4 regions of the Bacillus sp. PK6-16 genome follow, and region 4 is predicted to be linked to each of the others. Evidence: riboswitches for the same ligand, from Rfam matches in the RefSeq annotation. Region 4 holds a riboswitch; each other region holds the start of a gene.

The links. A riboswitch is a leader RNA that binds a small molecule or an ion and turns the genes downstream of it on or off. The one in region 4 is predicted to bind lysine.
Region 1: it holds a riboswitch for lysine, as region 4 does, so the genes downstream of both, M1D66_RS18100 (aspartate kinase) here and M1D66_RS12160 (amino acid permease) in region 4, are expected to answer to the same signal.
Region 2: it holds a riboswitch for lysine, as region 4 does, so the genes downstream of both, M1D66_RS22780 (amino acid permease) here and M1D66_RS12160 (amino acid permease) in region 4, are expected to answer to the same signal.
Region 3: it holds a riboswitch for lysine, as region 4 does, so the genes downstream of both, lysA (diaminopimelate decarboxylase) here and M1D66_RS12160 (amino acid permease) in region 4, are expected to answer to the same signal.

What each region holds. Positions count from the first base shown of each region.
Region 1 is NZ_CP096511.1:3,554,084-3,557,302, reverse strand. Features, by position in the region: gene M1D66_RS18100 (aspartate kinase) at 184-1,413, opposite strand; lysine riboswitch at 1,616-1,802, opposite strand; gene M1D66_RS18095 (DoxX-like family protein) at 1,995-2,903, shown strand; gene M1D66_RS18090 (DUF4166 domain-containing protein) at 2,908-3,219, shown strand, end outside.
Region 2 is NZ_CP096511.1:4,438,440-4,441,658, reverse strand. Features, by position in the region: gene M1D66_RS22785 (ABC transporter permease) at 1-487, opposite strand, end outside; gene M1D66_RS22780 (amino acid permease) at 548-1,972, opposite strand; lysine riboswitch at 2,120-2,301, opposite strand; gene racE (glutamate racemase) at 2,503-3,219, shown strand, end outside.
Region 3 is NZ_CP096511.1:3,873,094-3,876,312, reverse strand. Features, by position in the region: gene M1D66_RS19800 (LTA synthase family protein) at 1-702, opposite strand, end outside; gene M1D66_RS19795 (DUF3888 domain-containing protein) at 958-1,353, shown strand; lysine riboswitch at 1,443-1,624, shown strand; gene lysA (diaminopimelate decarboxylase) at 1,805-3,121, shown strand.
Region 4 is NZ_CP096511.1:2,377,000-2,380,218, forward strand. Features, by position in the region: gene M1D66_RS12155 (iron-sulfur cluster biosynthesis family protein) at 10-315, opposite strand; gene M1D66_RS12160 (amino acid permease) at 429-1,895, opposite strand; lysine riboswitch at 2,008-2,200, opposite strand; gene M1D66_RS12165 (GNAT family N-acetyltransferase) at 2,521-2,970, shown strand; gene M1D66_RS12170 (sulfite exporter TauE/SafE family protein) at 3,007-3,219, opposite strand, start outside.

The DNA of each region.
Region 1 (3,219 bases), 1.2 Mb from region 4:
ATAATTATACTACTAAGTAGTTACAAATTCCTTTCAGTCAAAAGCACCTTGTCACAGTATAGGAAAATGTGACAAGGTGCTTTTAATATGTCATATAGCATCTTGTTAACGAATAGCTTTTTATTTAATAGGAAGGAAGTAGATTAATATGATTTTTTTATAAGCGTTACTAAACATATCAAATTAGCTCATTTGCACGAAAGGCTCAATTTTCGCCATAAATGATTGATGCAGCGCCTCAACGCCTGTTACTAAATGAAGGCGGTCAATAACGACAGACACTTTAATTTCTGATGTACTTACCATTTTAATATGAATATCTTCTTCTTTTAAAGTAGTGAACATATTTGCAGCGACACCTGGGTTAGATACCATGCCAGATCCTACGATTGATACTTTTGCTAAGTGGTTTTCATGTTCTACAGATTCATAGTGAAGAGTTTCTTGATTTTGTTCCAAAACTTTTAAAGTTTCTCTTAAATCATTCGAGTGAATGGAGAAGGAGAGATGTACAGTTCCTTCATTTGTAATACTTTGAATGATGATATCTACATTAATGTGTGCTGATGCTAATGTAGAGAAAACTGTTGAAAGCGAGCCTTGTTCTAGTCCTTTAATTGTGACACGTGTAATATTATCCTCAAATGCAATACCTTTAACGATTGATTGTTGTTCCATGTTACATTCTCCTTTTACAATTGTTCCGTTTTCTTGTTCCATACTTGAGCGAACTTCTAAAACTACGTTATGATTTTTAGCAAACTCAACGGCGCGTGGGTGTAATACGCCAGCACCGAGATTAGCAAGCTCTAACATTTCGTCATAAGAAATTTCGTCTAATTTGTAAGCATCTTTTACAACTCGTGGGTCCGTCGTATATACGCCTGTAACATCCGTATAAATATCACATTTTTTTGCTTTAAGTGCAGCGGCTAGTGCGACAGCGGTCGTATCAGAGCCACCACGGCCAAGCGTTGTAATTTCATTTTCTACACTTATACCTTGGAAACCAGCTACGATAACAATCGTACCTTCAGCAAGATAAGATTGAATACGATCTGTATGAATGTCAGTAATCCGTGCGCTACTATGTACAGATTCTGTCGTAATACCTGCTTGCCACCCTGTTAATGAAATTGCATGATAGCCTTTTGCTTGCAGTGCCATTGTTAATAATGAAATAGTTACTTGTTCTCCTGTAGATAGAAGCATATCCATTTCACGTTTACTTGGATTTTCTGTGATAGCGTTAGCGAGTGCGACAAGTTCATCTGTGCTTTTTCCCATTGCTGAAACGACAGAGACAATGCTATGACCTCGTTCATATTCTTCAATAATTAAATTTGCTACATGTTGAATGCGTTCGACGCTTCCGACAGAAGTGCCACCGAATTTTTGAACAATTGTTTCCATTACAGATTCCTTCTTTCGTCTATTTTTAAGAATAGATTAGGAAATATATAAATCCCAATACTCCTGTAGTTACCAGAAAGACAAACAAAAAACACCATCTCAAATAAGTGAGGATGGTGCTGTTACAGGAAAAGGGAAACAGAAAACGGAGCTAATAAAAAAACCGCCAAAAAAGGAATATCATAAAAAATGATATCTCTTTTTTGTAGATAGCTCTTCATACGTACACGTTTGTACATATGACAGTTCTGTTTCTATTCGAAAACAGCCCCAATTGATAAATGCAGAGAAATTTATCAATTTCGGCAATACTTCCTTTTATCTAACTTCATAGACATCTCTGTGTCTCCATTAGAATACTCATAAGTATCGCAACCTCTATCTCACGTTTTAGGCGAGAGTGTTTGATTTATGAAGTTGTTGGTAACATTTGTTTTATAATAATTTAAATTTTTCGGGGAATCAAGTGTTTTATATATATTTTAAAAATTCTTTCTTTTTTTGGGGAAGTTTGTGAAAAATGTAGCAAAATAAATTCATTGCATGTACATTAAACTTATAGTGCATAGGAGGTGGGGAGAATGAAAAGGAAACAGCCTATTTATGTTGCGACAAAAATGAACACGACGATGGAAAAATTATGGGAATATACGCAAGAACCACATATACATACAGAGTGGGATGCTCGCTTTACTGAAATTTCGTATTTAGAGAAAAAAGAAGGAGAACCACAGAAGTTTTTGTATAAAACAAAGATTGGATTTGGGCTTGAAATAGCTGGAGAAGGGGAATCAATAGGTGAAATAAGAAAAGAAACTGGTGAAAGAATTTCTTCTTTAAAATTTTGGACGGATAATACATTATCTCTTATTCAAATAGGACGTGGTTATTGGAAGTATACGCCAAATAAAGAATACATCCATTTTGAGACACAATATGATTATGATACAAGATTTGGTCGTGTAGGGAATGTAATAGATTGCTATATATTTCGGCCGTTATTAGGTTGGGCGACTGCTTGGAGTTTTGATGCTTTAAAATTATGGTTAGAAAAGGGGCTTCATCCTAGGTTACTAATTAGAAGAACAATGACGTATTGGCTCGTATGTTTTTTATTTGCTTTTGTATGGATATATCAAGGGATAGTGCCAAAACTACTGTTTACTCATTTAGAAGAAGTAAAGATGCTTTCTGTATTAATCGGTTCAAATGAAAGTAGTATATGTATACTTAAAATAATTGGGATGTTAGAAATAATTTTCGGTGTCGTATGGCTGTGGCCAATAATAAAACGAAAATTATTTATACTGCATATTATTGTATTACTAGTTTTAACGTTAGCAGCAGGATTTACGAATATTGCAAGCTTTACAGGGGCGTTTAATCCGATTACATTAAATGTTCTTCTAATGGGGTTATCAATTGTCGGTTATATAAATAGTTTCGATTTACCAAGCGCGAAAAATTGCAAGAGGGCGAGAAAGGGATAAGTGTATGGCTAATATGTATGAACGATTATTAGGGGATACCTATAAAAATCTTCATCCTGAATTGCAGAAGCGTTATGCGATTACAGAAGAGAATAGTTTTACAGGGGAAGGAAAGATGGATGAAATTTACGGTGGCTCTTTTTTCGTGAAATTTATATTGAACATTACATCGAAGTTTCGAATGTTTTTCTCGGAACGAGGAGAGGAAATTCCATTTACGATACAAAACATAGCTGAGCGAGATGAATATGGACGAGAATTAGTAAGGTGGAACCGTACTTTTTATTTCCATAATAAGAAAAGATATTTTAATGCA
Region 2 (3,219 bases), 2.1 Mb from region 4:
TATTTTTTTCGTGACTATCACGCCACATCCAATGTATGTACATGTTCCAGGCTTTCGTAATCATTAACACGATAAAGATTGTACATAAAAAAGGTACAGTTAATTGCAATGATTGCATAGCAAGTGGAACGAGAATAAGGAACGTAAATAACAATGGGAAAAGCTGAATGATGTAATTGTATAGAAGAGATTTTTTGAAATAAGATGTTAATTTCTCTTCTAGTGCTAGTAAATAGACAGCATCAGGTTTTTGAATAAATGTACGGATAGGGCATCTCGTTATAATGAATGTAAGTACAATCGTTATAATTATTAAAGATATTCCTTTAGAAGGAGATGCTTTTAGAAACTGAGCATAATAATATGCACCAACGCATGAAATAAAGATAAAGCTATATAGTAAACCGTTAATCATACGTGCAAAGTATGTAATGATATTTTGAATATGTTGTTGGAAGCGACTGCTCCATAGCGATTCGATTGACATGTTTTTCACCTCTTTGTTCTATTATATATGTTTTACAAAAGAAAAAACGAGCAAATTGCGTTATGCAACTTGCCCGTTTTTCTTTTCGTTATTTTTTTTCTGATCACGATTCATTAATGGATAGAAAGCAAATCCGATTACGAATAAACCAATTCCGAGAAGGAACGTTTTTATATCGGATGCGCCCGTTTTAATAACCCATAGTGCGTAGCAAAGTGCGATAACTGCGACTATGCCATCTGTAATTCTTGCCCGCATTTCATTTTTATATGTTTCACCAGTTGCGACTAGTTTTAACTGGAAGATTGGTGAAACGAGATATGGAATGAGGTAGGCCAGTGTTGATACGGTAATAACGAATGTATAAGCTTCCGCAATGGTTCCTGATAATGTTGAGAATAGGAATACTTGCGACATAATGTTTGTTAATCGTAATGAGTAAATTGGACTTCCTTTTTTATTTGTTTTTGTGAAGAAGGAAGGGAAGAAACCTTCTTTTGCTGCTTGATAAGGTACTTCTGAGCTTAATAAAATCCAGCCTAAGATAGAACCGAACAGGGAAGTAAGAGCAAGTAATGCCATCAGTTTCCCGCCGCCGTGACCCATTGCAGCGTTTAGTGCATCTGCTAATGGACGTTCAGAAGCTTGTAATTTATCAACGTGAAGTACACCCATTGTTAAAATTGTGATTCCTAAGTAGATGGCAACTGTAATAAGTAATCCCGCAACTGTTGCGCGTTTTACCGTTTTTGGAGAAACAGCACGGTTTGATAAAAGAACGGCTGATTCAATTCCGATAAACGCCCAAAGTGTTGTAAGAGCAGCTAAATTCACTTGTGAAAGAAGACCGTGTGATGCCCCTGATTTATCAATCATCGGTGTGTACCATTGTCCAAATTTAGAAGCTTCGAATGCAAATAACGTAACGACGATGAATAAAAGGAATCCAGTTACTTTCGTTGTTGTTGCTAAGAAGTTTAGTTTTCCAGCTCCGCTTACACCGTTTGTTAATATAATATGAGTTCCCCAAAGTAAGATGGAACAAATCGTAAATGTAATTAGTTTTCCGACTTCTACGTTAAACGAACCGATTGAAAATAGTAGTCGCGTATCTTTCATAATTGGGAAGAAGAGTGATAAATATCCCGCAAATGATGTAATGATGGCAACGTTACTTGCCCAGTTTGCAACCCAATATCCCCATACCATACTGAAGCCAGCCATTTTTTTCTTTTTTGGTGTTGAGAATAAAGCATATGCATGACTTTGTGGCCCTGTCGTTAAATCAGGACGACGAATTGCTAAATTACCGAAAACAAGAGCTAGCATTAAAACACCAAACCCTGTAGTTAACCAAGCTAAAGTGACACCGAGTGGGCTTGCTGTTTGTGCCAACGTACTTGGCACCATGAAAATACCAGCGCCAACCATGTTACCGACAACGAAAGCTGTTAGTACCCAAAAGCCCCATTTTTTTTGTTGCATAGAAAATACCTCCAAAGTTAGTATAACCAAGTCAAGCGAGGAGATATGTATGTCTTCCTGAGTCAGGAAGAGAAGTCCCAAACAAAACAAAAAAAGCACGTAATTTGCCGCTACATGCTTTCTATCTTATAAGAAACCCACGACATACCTCTCGATAGCTCTCCACAAACGAAACGTTTGTGACAGTTCTGCACTTATTAAATGCAGACCCAGCAAGCGTGCATGGTGGACACGACTTACTTCGGCAACCATTCCTTTCTCATTCCTTCATCAATGCCACTACATCTCCTGAAATGATACTCTTAATGATTGCAACCTCTACCTCACCGAGATACGAATGAGGATTTAAATATTAAATTAACGTCTTTAAGAGTAACAAATGTATTTTTATACGTCAATGGATATAGTAATAATCAGATTATAGAGAAGAGTTTGTGATTAAAAGTAAGAGGGATTGTTATGTGATATTTGAATTTTCGTAATATAATACATGTTATTAGCGCTAGATGATTGAAAAGGGGATGAAGTAAATGTCTGTATGTCATAAACATTCAGTAATAGGTGTGCTAGATTCGGGAGTTGGAGGATTAACAGTTGCGAGCGAAATTATAAGACAATTGCCTAAAGAAAGCATTTATTATATTGGTGATAATAAGCGTTGCCCGTATGGGCCAAGAAGTGTAGAGGAGGTGCAATCTTTCGTATTTGAAATGGTTGAGTTCCTCAAACAGTTTCCATTAAAAGCGCTAGTCGTAGCATGTAATACTGCTGCAGCTGCTGCATTGACTGCGCTGCAAGAAGCACTTTCCATTCCAGTTATTGGCGTTATACATCCAGGAGCAAGAGCGGCAATTAAAGTGACAAAGAAAGGAGGAATCGGGGTAATTGGAACTGTAGGTACAATAAAATCTAATATGTATGAAAAAGCATTACACGAGCTGGATACATATTTGGAAGTGCATAGCTATGCTTGCCCGACTTTAGCCACAGTTGTAGAAAATCAATTAGAAGATACAGCATATGTCACGCAGCAAGTGAAACAAGCTTTACTTCCATTAACGAAAGAAGATATAGATACGTTAATTCTTGGGTGTACGCATTATCCACTTTTAGAGTCTTATATAAAAAAGGAACTAGGAGAAGACATAAAGATTATTAGTTCGGCAGAAGAAACAGCGATAGAGCTAAGTACCATTTTACAGCACAAAGGAATTTTGTCTGACAATCTGAATCCGAAGCATCGTTTT
Region 3 (3,219 bases), 1.5 Mb from region 4:
ATCAACTTGTTTGTCTTTTGAGTCTGTATAGTTTTTAATTTCAGAAAACCCATCCCCACTTGCAAATACACGCTCAGCTGAAGACTTGGATTGAAGCGTAATGTCAAATAGATGGTATGTGTATAAACCTAAATTCTTCACGACAGTTTGACGGTCAAATGAGCGCGAGAACATTTGTGGTTTATAAATAACTGATACAACAATTTGTAGTGCTAATAAAGCTGTTACACCGCTAAAGAAAGTTCGCTTCTCTGAGCGGGAAAGTGGTGTTTTGTCGCCAAATGATGGGAATTTACGTGAAATAAACATTAAAATAATTGCATCTGCAAATAAAAGTAATGTTTTGTACGTAAAGAGTTCTTTTATACTTGTCCCTAAATCAGCCATATTGTTTGTTTGGAATAAAACCGGGAAAGTAACGAAATCGTTATAGAACCCATAAAACATTGCGTTTCCAAATAAAATAAATGACAGTATAAAACTGATTCCAATTATAATTCGGTTTCGGTGCTTAGATGCAAGTAAAGCTAAGCCGAAAAATAAAAGTAACGCAGCTAGTGGATTGATAAAAAGCATGAATTCTTCAAAGAAATTATCAATTTTAATATCAAATGCTAGCTTGTACACAATATATGTTTTAATCCATAGTAAAACGACTGCAACGAGTGCAAATCGCAGTTTTGGAAACAGATGTTGTAGCATAATATACTCCTCTCCTAAAAAAGCATGACAGTTCTTGTGAGTCAGTTTGCTTAACGACTCATTTTATATATACGAACAGTCCTTTGTTATTATGATTATTATACTATGAGTATCATTATACGAAAATAAAAGAAGGTTGTGGGCTTTTTTATAATAATCGAGTAGAAAAAGAGTGGTGGGAGACAATAAAACAGAATTTCTATGTATGATAATTATCGTACGCAGAAAGAATCGCGTGATAATACGGAGGTTATAATGCGAAAATTATTATATTTTATAGCATGCAGTAGTGTTATACTTTTTACTTCACCGAGTGTGTCGGTAGCCCAATATGATGCACCTCTTATGGAAGATGCACTTTATTCTGTTTTATTTCCAAAAATAAATAAAGCAATTGAAAAACAATATGGAAGTTTGAAACCTTATCAATGTCCTAAAATTATTAGTTTAAAAAAAGTGTATAGCGGTACATATTTATTTCAAGCAAGTATTGAAGTGACAAAGTATGAACGTGTTGCTGGGAAAATTGCTCCACCATTTGAGAAGGTAACGATTACATTTAATAACGAAGAAGGCGAATGGGAAGTGACAAAGATTTCAGTAAAGCGCTTACCAAATGATACGAAACTAAACTGTAAAAAAACAATATAAAAAATTGTTTGACAAATAAAATGGTCCTTTGGTATTGTTAATAGCAACAATTAGATGTTTGAAAATTAAATAGACTTACCTCATCTACTCTCAAAGGTAGAGGCCGCGATAGGAAAGAGTAAGCTATGGGAGATTTAATGGAATCTGTGATCATAGGTTGAAAGGGACTATTGCCGAAATATAAGAATAACCATCTTATTCATATATTGGGACTGCATTGAATAAATGTAGTACTGTCATAAGATTTATTTTATGGAGAGCTATTTGGAGATGTTGATGCGGTTTCTTATTTTGAGGAGATAACAACTCGTTTATTTTTTCAATATATATTTTTCCTAATAAGAAACGCGTGTGAACATTGTTCCGCGCGTTTTTTGTCTATCTAAAAGCGTGCTGCAATGAATAGAAGATTGGGGTTATGAGTTTTAGAGGAAATAAGGGAGGAATTTAAATGTATTTACACGGCACAAGCCGAATTAATGGGCAAGGACACTTAGAAATTGGAGGGTGCGATACGACGCAGCTAGCAAAGCAATACGGAACACCACTTTATGTATACGATGAAGAGTCTATTCGAGGAAAATGCCGAGCATTTCATCGTGCTTTTAAAGAAAGTGGTTTCTCTTATCAAGTAGCATATGCAAGCAAGGCGTTCTTGTGCATGGAGATGTGCCGAGTAGCTCGTGAAGAGAGTATGTCATTAGACGTTGTTTCTGGGGGAGAATTATATACTGCGCTCCAAGCAGGATTTCCGGCATCACGTATTCATTTTCATGGAAATAATAAAACAGAAGAAGAAATAGTGATGGCTCTTCAGGCGAATATCGGTTGTTTTGTTGTAGATAATTTCTTTGAATTAGAAGTTTTACACGATTTAGCGATGCAACATGGGAAATTTGTGAACATATTAATTCGTGTAACGCCTGGAGTAGAGGCGCACACACATGAATATATTACAACAGGTCAAGATGATTCGAAATTTGGATTTGGTGTTTCAAACGGTCAAGCGATGCAGGCAATTGGATTTGCTTTACAAAAATCAAATTATAATGTGCTAGGGATCCATTCACATATTGGGTCGCAAATATTTGAAACAGCTGGTTTTGTTCGAGCAATTGAAGTTCTTCGCCAATTTTTAGAAGAAGTGAGAGAGCAAACAAACTATGTAGTAAAAGTGTTAAATGTAGGCGGGGGATTTGGAATACGTTACACGGAGTCAGATACACCATTAACTCTTGAGGCATATGTGCGAGCTGTAACAAGTGCAGTGAGAGAACAATTTACTGTATGTGAATATCCATTGCCAGAAATATGGATTGAGCCAGGCCGTAGCATTGTAGGTGATGCTGGGACAACAATTTATACAGTTGGATCTGTGAAAGATATTCCTGGTATTCGGAAATATGTATCAGTCGATGGTGGAATGACAGATAATTTAAGACCTGCTTTATATAGTGCGCGTTATGAAGCGATGTTAGCGAATCGAGGGAATGATGAGAATGAGGAACTCGTTTCGATTGCTGGGAAATGCTGTGAGAGTGGAGACATGTTGATTTGGGATATTCATTTACCGAAAGTCGCTGCTTCTGATTTACTAGCAGTTTCCTGTACAGGAGCATACGGGTACTCGATGGCGAATAATTACAATCGGATTCGAAGACCAGCCGTTGTCTTTGCAAAAGGCGGAACATCGCAAGTAGTTGTGGAACGCGAAACATATGAAAATATTATTGGGAACGATCGCATACGTATTAAAGAGCTTGTCTAAATAGGAAAAGGAGTTGTTCGAATGGGCAATTCCTTTTTTATAAAATAAAATAATTAAAATATATCGGAAAACTAGGATTGAAAAAAATCAGAATTGTG
Region 4 (3,219 bases):
AAACAATTTTTATTTTTTAATCGACAATCCATAAACCAAAGTCTCACTCGGAGTCGTAATACTAAAACCTGTCGTCTTATAATCAAGTTTCACCGTATCACCAGTGTAGTCTTTCGTGAATGAATCCATTTGTACGATAAGCTCTGCATCTTCATATACAACATCATCTGCGTTATATGTATCCCAAATTAAATCGACATCAACGAAAATACTACAAGAGTTCGTCATTGTTCCTCTAATGCGAACGATCTTTTTATCTTCAAGTTCTAATCTATGTATAGCTGCTTTTGCTTCATCAGTAATGCGAATGTTCATTGTATCCCAACCTTTATTTATATTTCCTTTATTATTGCAAAAACAGGAGCAATAGGGAAGTAAAGAGGTTTGCAACAAAAAACGAGCAAACAAATTTGTTTGCTCGTTTCACTTTATTTTAGTTCACATTTATCAAGTGGAATCACTTTTGTTTTTTTCGTAAATTTATAACCTAACCATAGTACTAAGAAGAGTGGTAAACCGATGTAAGAAACGAGTACACCGTTCCAGTCGATTGACTCACCCATAAATGCCCCGTAGTTTTGTCCTAAAATTACGATGATACAAAGTGTAAATGCAAAGATTGGACCGAAGGGGAACCATTTTGCTCTATATGGTAAGTCATTTAAATCTTTTCCTTGTGCGATATACGCTTTACGGAAACGGTAATGACTAATTGCAATGCCGACCCAAGCGATAAAGCCAGACATTCCTGATGCATTTAATAACCAAATGTATACAACACCGTCACCGAATAAAGAAGCAATGAAAGCAATACTACCGACAATCGATGTTACGATTAATGCGTTAACAGGTACACCGCGGCTATCTAATTTACCAAGAAACTTTGGTGCCTTCCCTTGGCGAGCTAAATCCCAAAGCATACGAGTTGATGCATACATACCAGAGTTACCAGCAGATAGTACTGCCGTTAAAATAACAGCGTTCATAACAGAAGCAGCAAAGGCAACGCCCGCTTTTTCGAAAATAAGTGTAAATGGACTTACTGTTACATCACTTGCAGCAAGACTTTCAGTTGTATAAGGAATTAATAAACCGATAACGAGAATCGCAAGGATATAGAATAAAAGAATACGCCAAAAGATTGAACGAATTGCTTTTGGGATATTACGTTCTGGATCAGATGTTTCACCAGCAGCTACTCCTAATAGTTCAGTACCTTGGAATGAGAAACCAGCTGCCATAAACACACCGATAATTGCCATGATACCGCCGTTAAATGGTGCATCTGCAACAGTGAAGTTTTTGAAGCCAACCGTTTCGCCGCCCATAATTCCAAAAATCATCATGAAACCAACAATTAAAAAGATAATAATCGTAACTACTTTAATAAGTGCGAACCAATATTCAGATTCACCAAACCCTTTAACAGATAAGTAGTTTAAAAGGAAAATAATAGCTAAACATAATCCGCTCCAAATAAGAGAAGGGGTATCTGGGAACCAAAATTTCATAATTAATGTTACAGCAGCTAGTTCAGCAGCAATCGTAATTGCCCAGTTATACCAATAGTTCCATCCAAGTGCAAAGCCAAGTGATGGATCAACAAATTTTGTTGCGTACGTACTAAAAGATCCAGTAACAGGCATGTAAGCTGCGAGTTCAGCTAAGCTTGTCATTAAAAAGTAAACCATAATTCCAATTGCGGCGTATGCAATTAATGCACCACCAGGTCCAGCTGAATGGATGACACCACCGCTGGCAAGAAATAGTCCGGTACCAATTGTACCGCCGAGAGAAATCATCGTAAGGTGACGAGATTTTAATCCGCGTTTTAATTCACCTTGTCCTTGTGTAGTTTGCGTTTTAGAGGTAGATTGATTTGTTGCGCTATTCATGTTCAACACTCCTTTTCTTGTAGGTTAGGAAGGAGCGGGGGAGAAAAATACAAAAAACCGCCAAAGGAATTTGGCGGAACGTTTCACAAATAACCACCCCATCATACCCTTCCGTTAAGATAGCACCCCACGTTTACACGGTAATTTTGTAAACGTGACAGTTCTGTTCCTTTCGGAGACAGCCCCAGCTCATATTTCCAGAGAAGAAATATAAACTTCGGCAACTTTTCCTTTCAAACGGAGTCGGTGACATTCTCTGTGTCTCGTCCGTCGTACTCTTAAAAGTCGCAACCTCTACCTCATCGGATTGATGAGGATTTGATATATTGCTAAGATTTTTAATATATGGCAATTGTAATGACTTTCTGAATATATTGCAAGATATTTTGTTAGGAAAAGTCAAAAAATATCGGTTATTGTATAGGAAACGCTTGCAAAACTCCACCCGAACCTACTATTATGTAGCAATAAGCAAAGAAAAAATTGTTATACAAATGTTTCGCAAAAAATATTGAAAAACCCTCTAAATTAAAAGAAAATTCAGAAAATATAATTCGACATTCATAATAAAGTCATATTATTTGTTATAATTAGAGTAACGTTTAAGCAAAAAGGGGAAATCAAAATGAAATTAGAAACAGAAAGGCTCTATATAGTGCCGTGTACAGAAGAGAGGATTCAAGTCGCTAACGAGCAAGGATACAATAGCGGCCCGCATATTGTAGGGCATGTAAAGAATGTAAAACAAGATGCAACTTTATTACCATGGGGGGCGTGGTATGTTCTTCGAAAAGAAGATGATAGCGTTTTAGGTGATATTGGGTTTAAAGGGAAACCAAACGAGGATCAAACAGTAGAAATTGGCTATGGATTCATTGAGAAATATTGGAATCAGGGCTATGCAACAGAAGCTGTAAAAGAACTAATCGATTGGGCTTTCAAAACAGGTGAGGTAGAAACAATAATTGCAGAGACACTTCTAGATAATTATAGTTCGATGCGTGTTTTAGAAAAGTTACATATGAAGAGAGTAAATGCTACAGAAATGATGATTAATTGGAAAATAGAAAAATAAAAAATACCGCTCTAAATTGAGCGGTATTTTTTATAGTTATGGTAGCATTTGCTTCTGATCATTCGGATACTCAGCCGTTGACGTATTAGGACGATTGGAATGATTACGAACAGCAATGAAAATAGAAATAATAACGACAAGACCAACTGCAACGTAAGAAAGTGAAATAATAGTTGGATCCACTTTAAATGTAGTAAGCAGTGTACGAATGTTTGTAAAGATAATAAGACCACCAACTAATACGCCAAG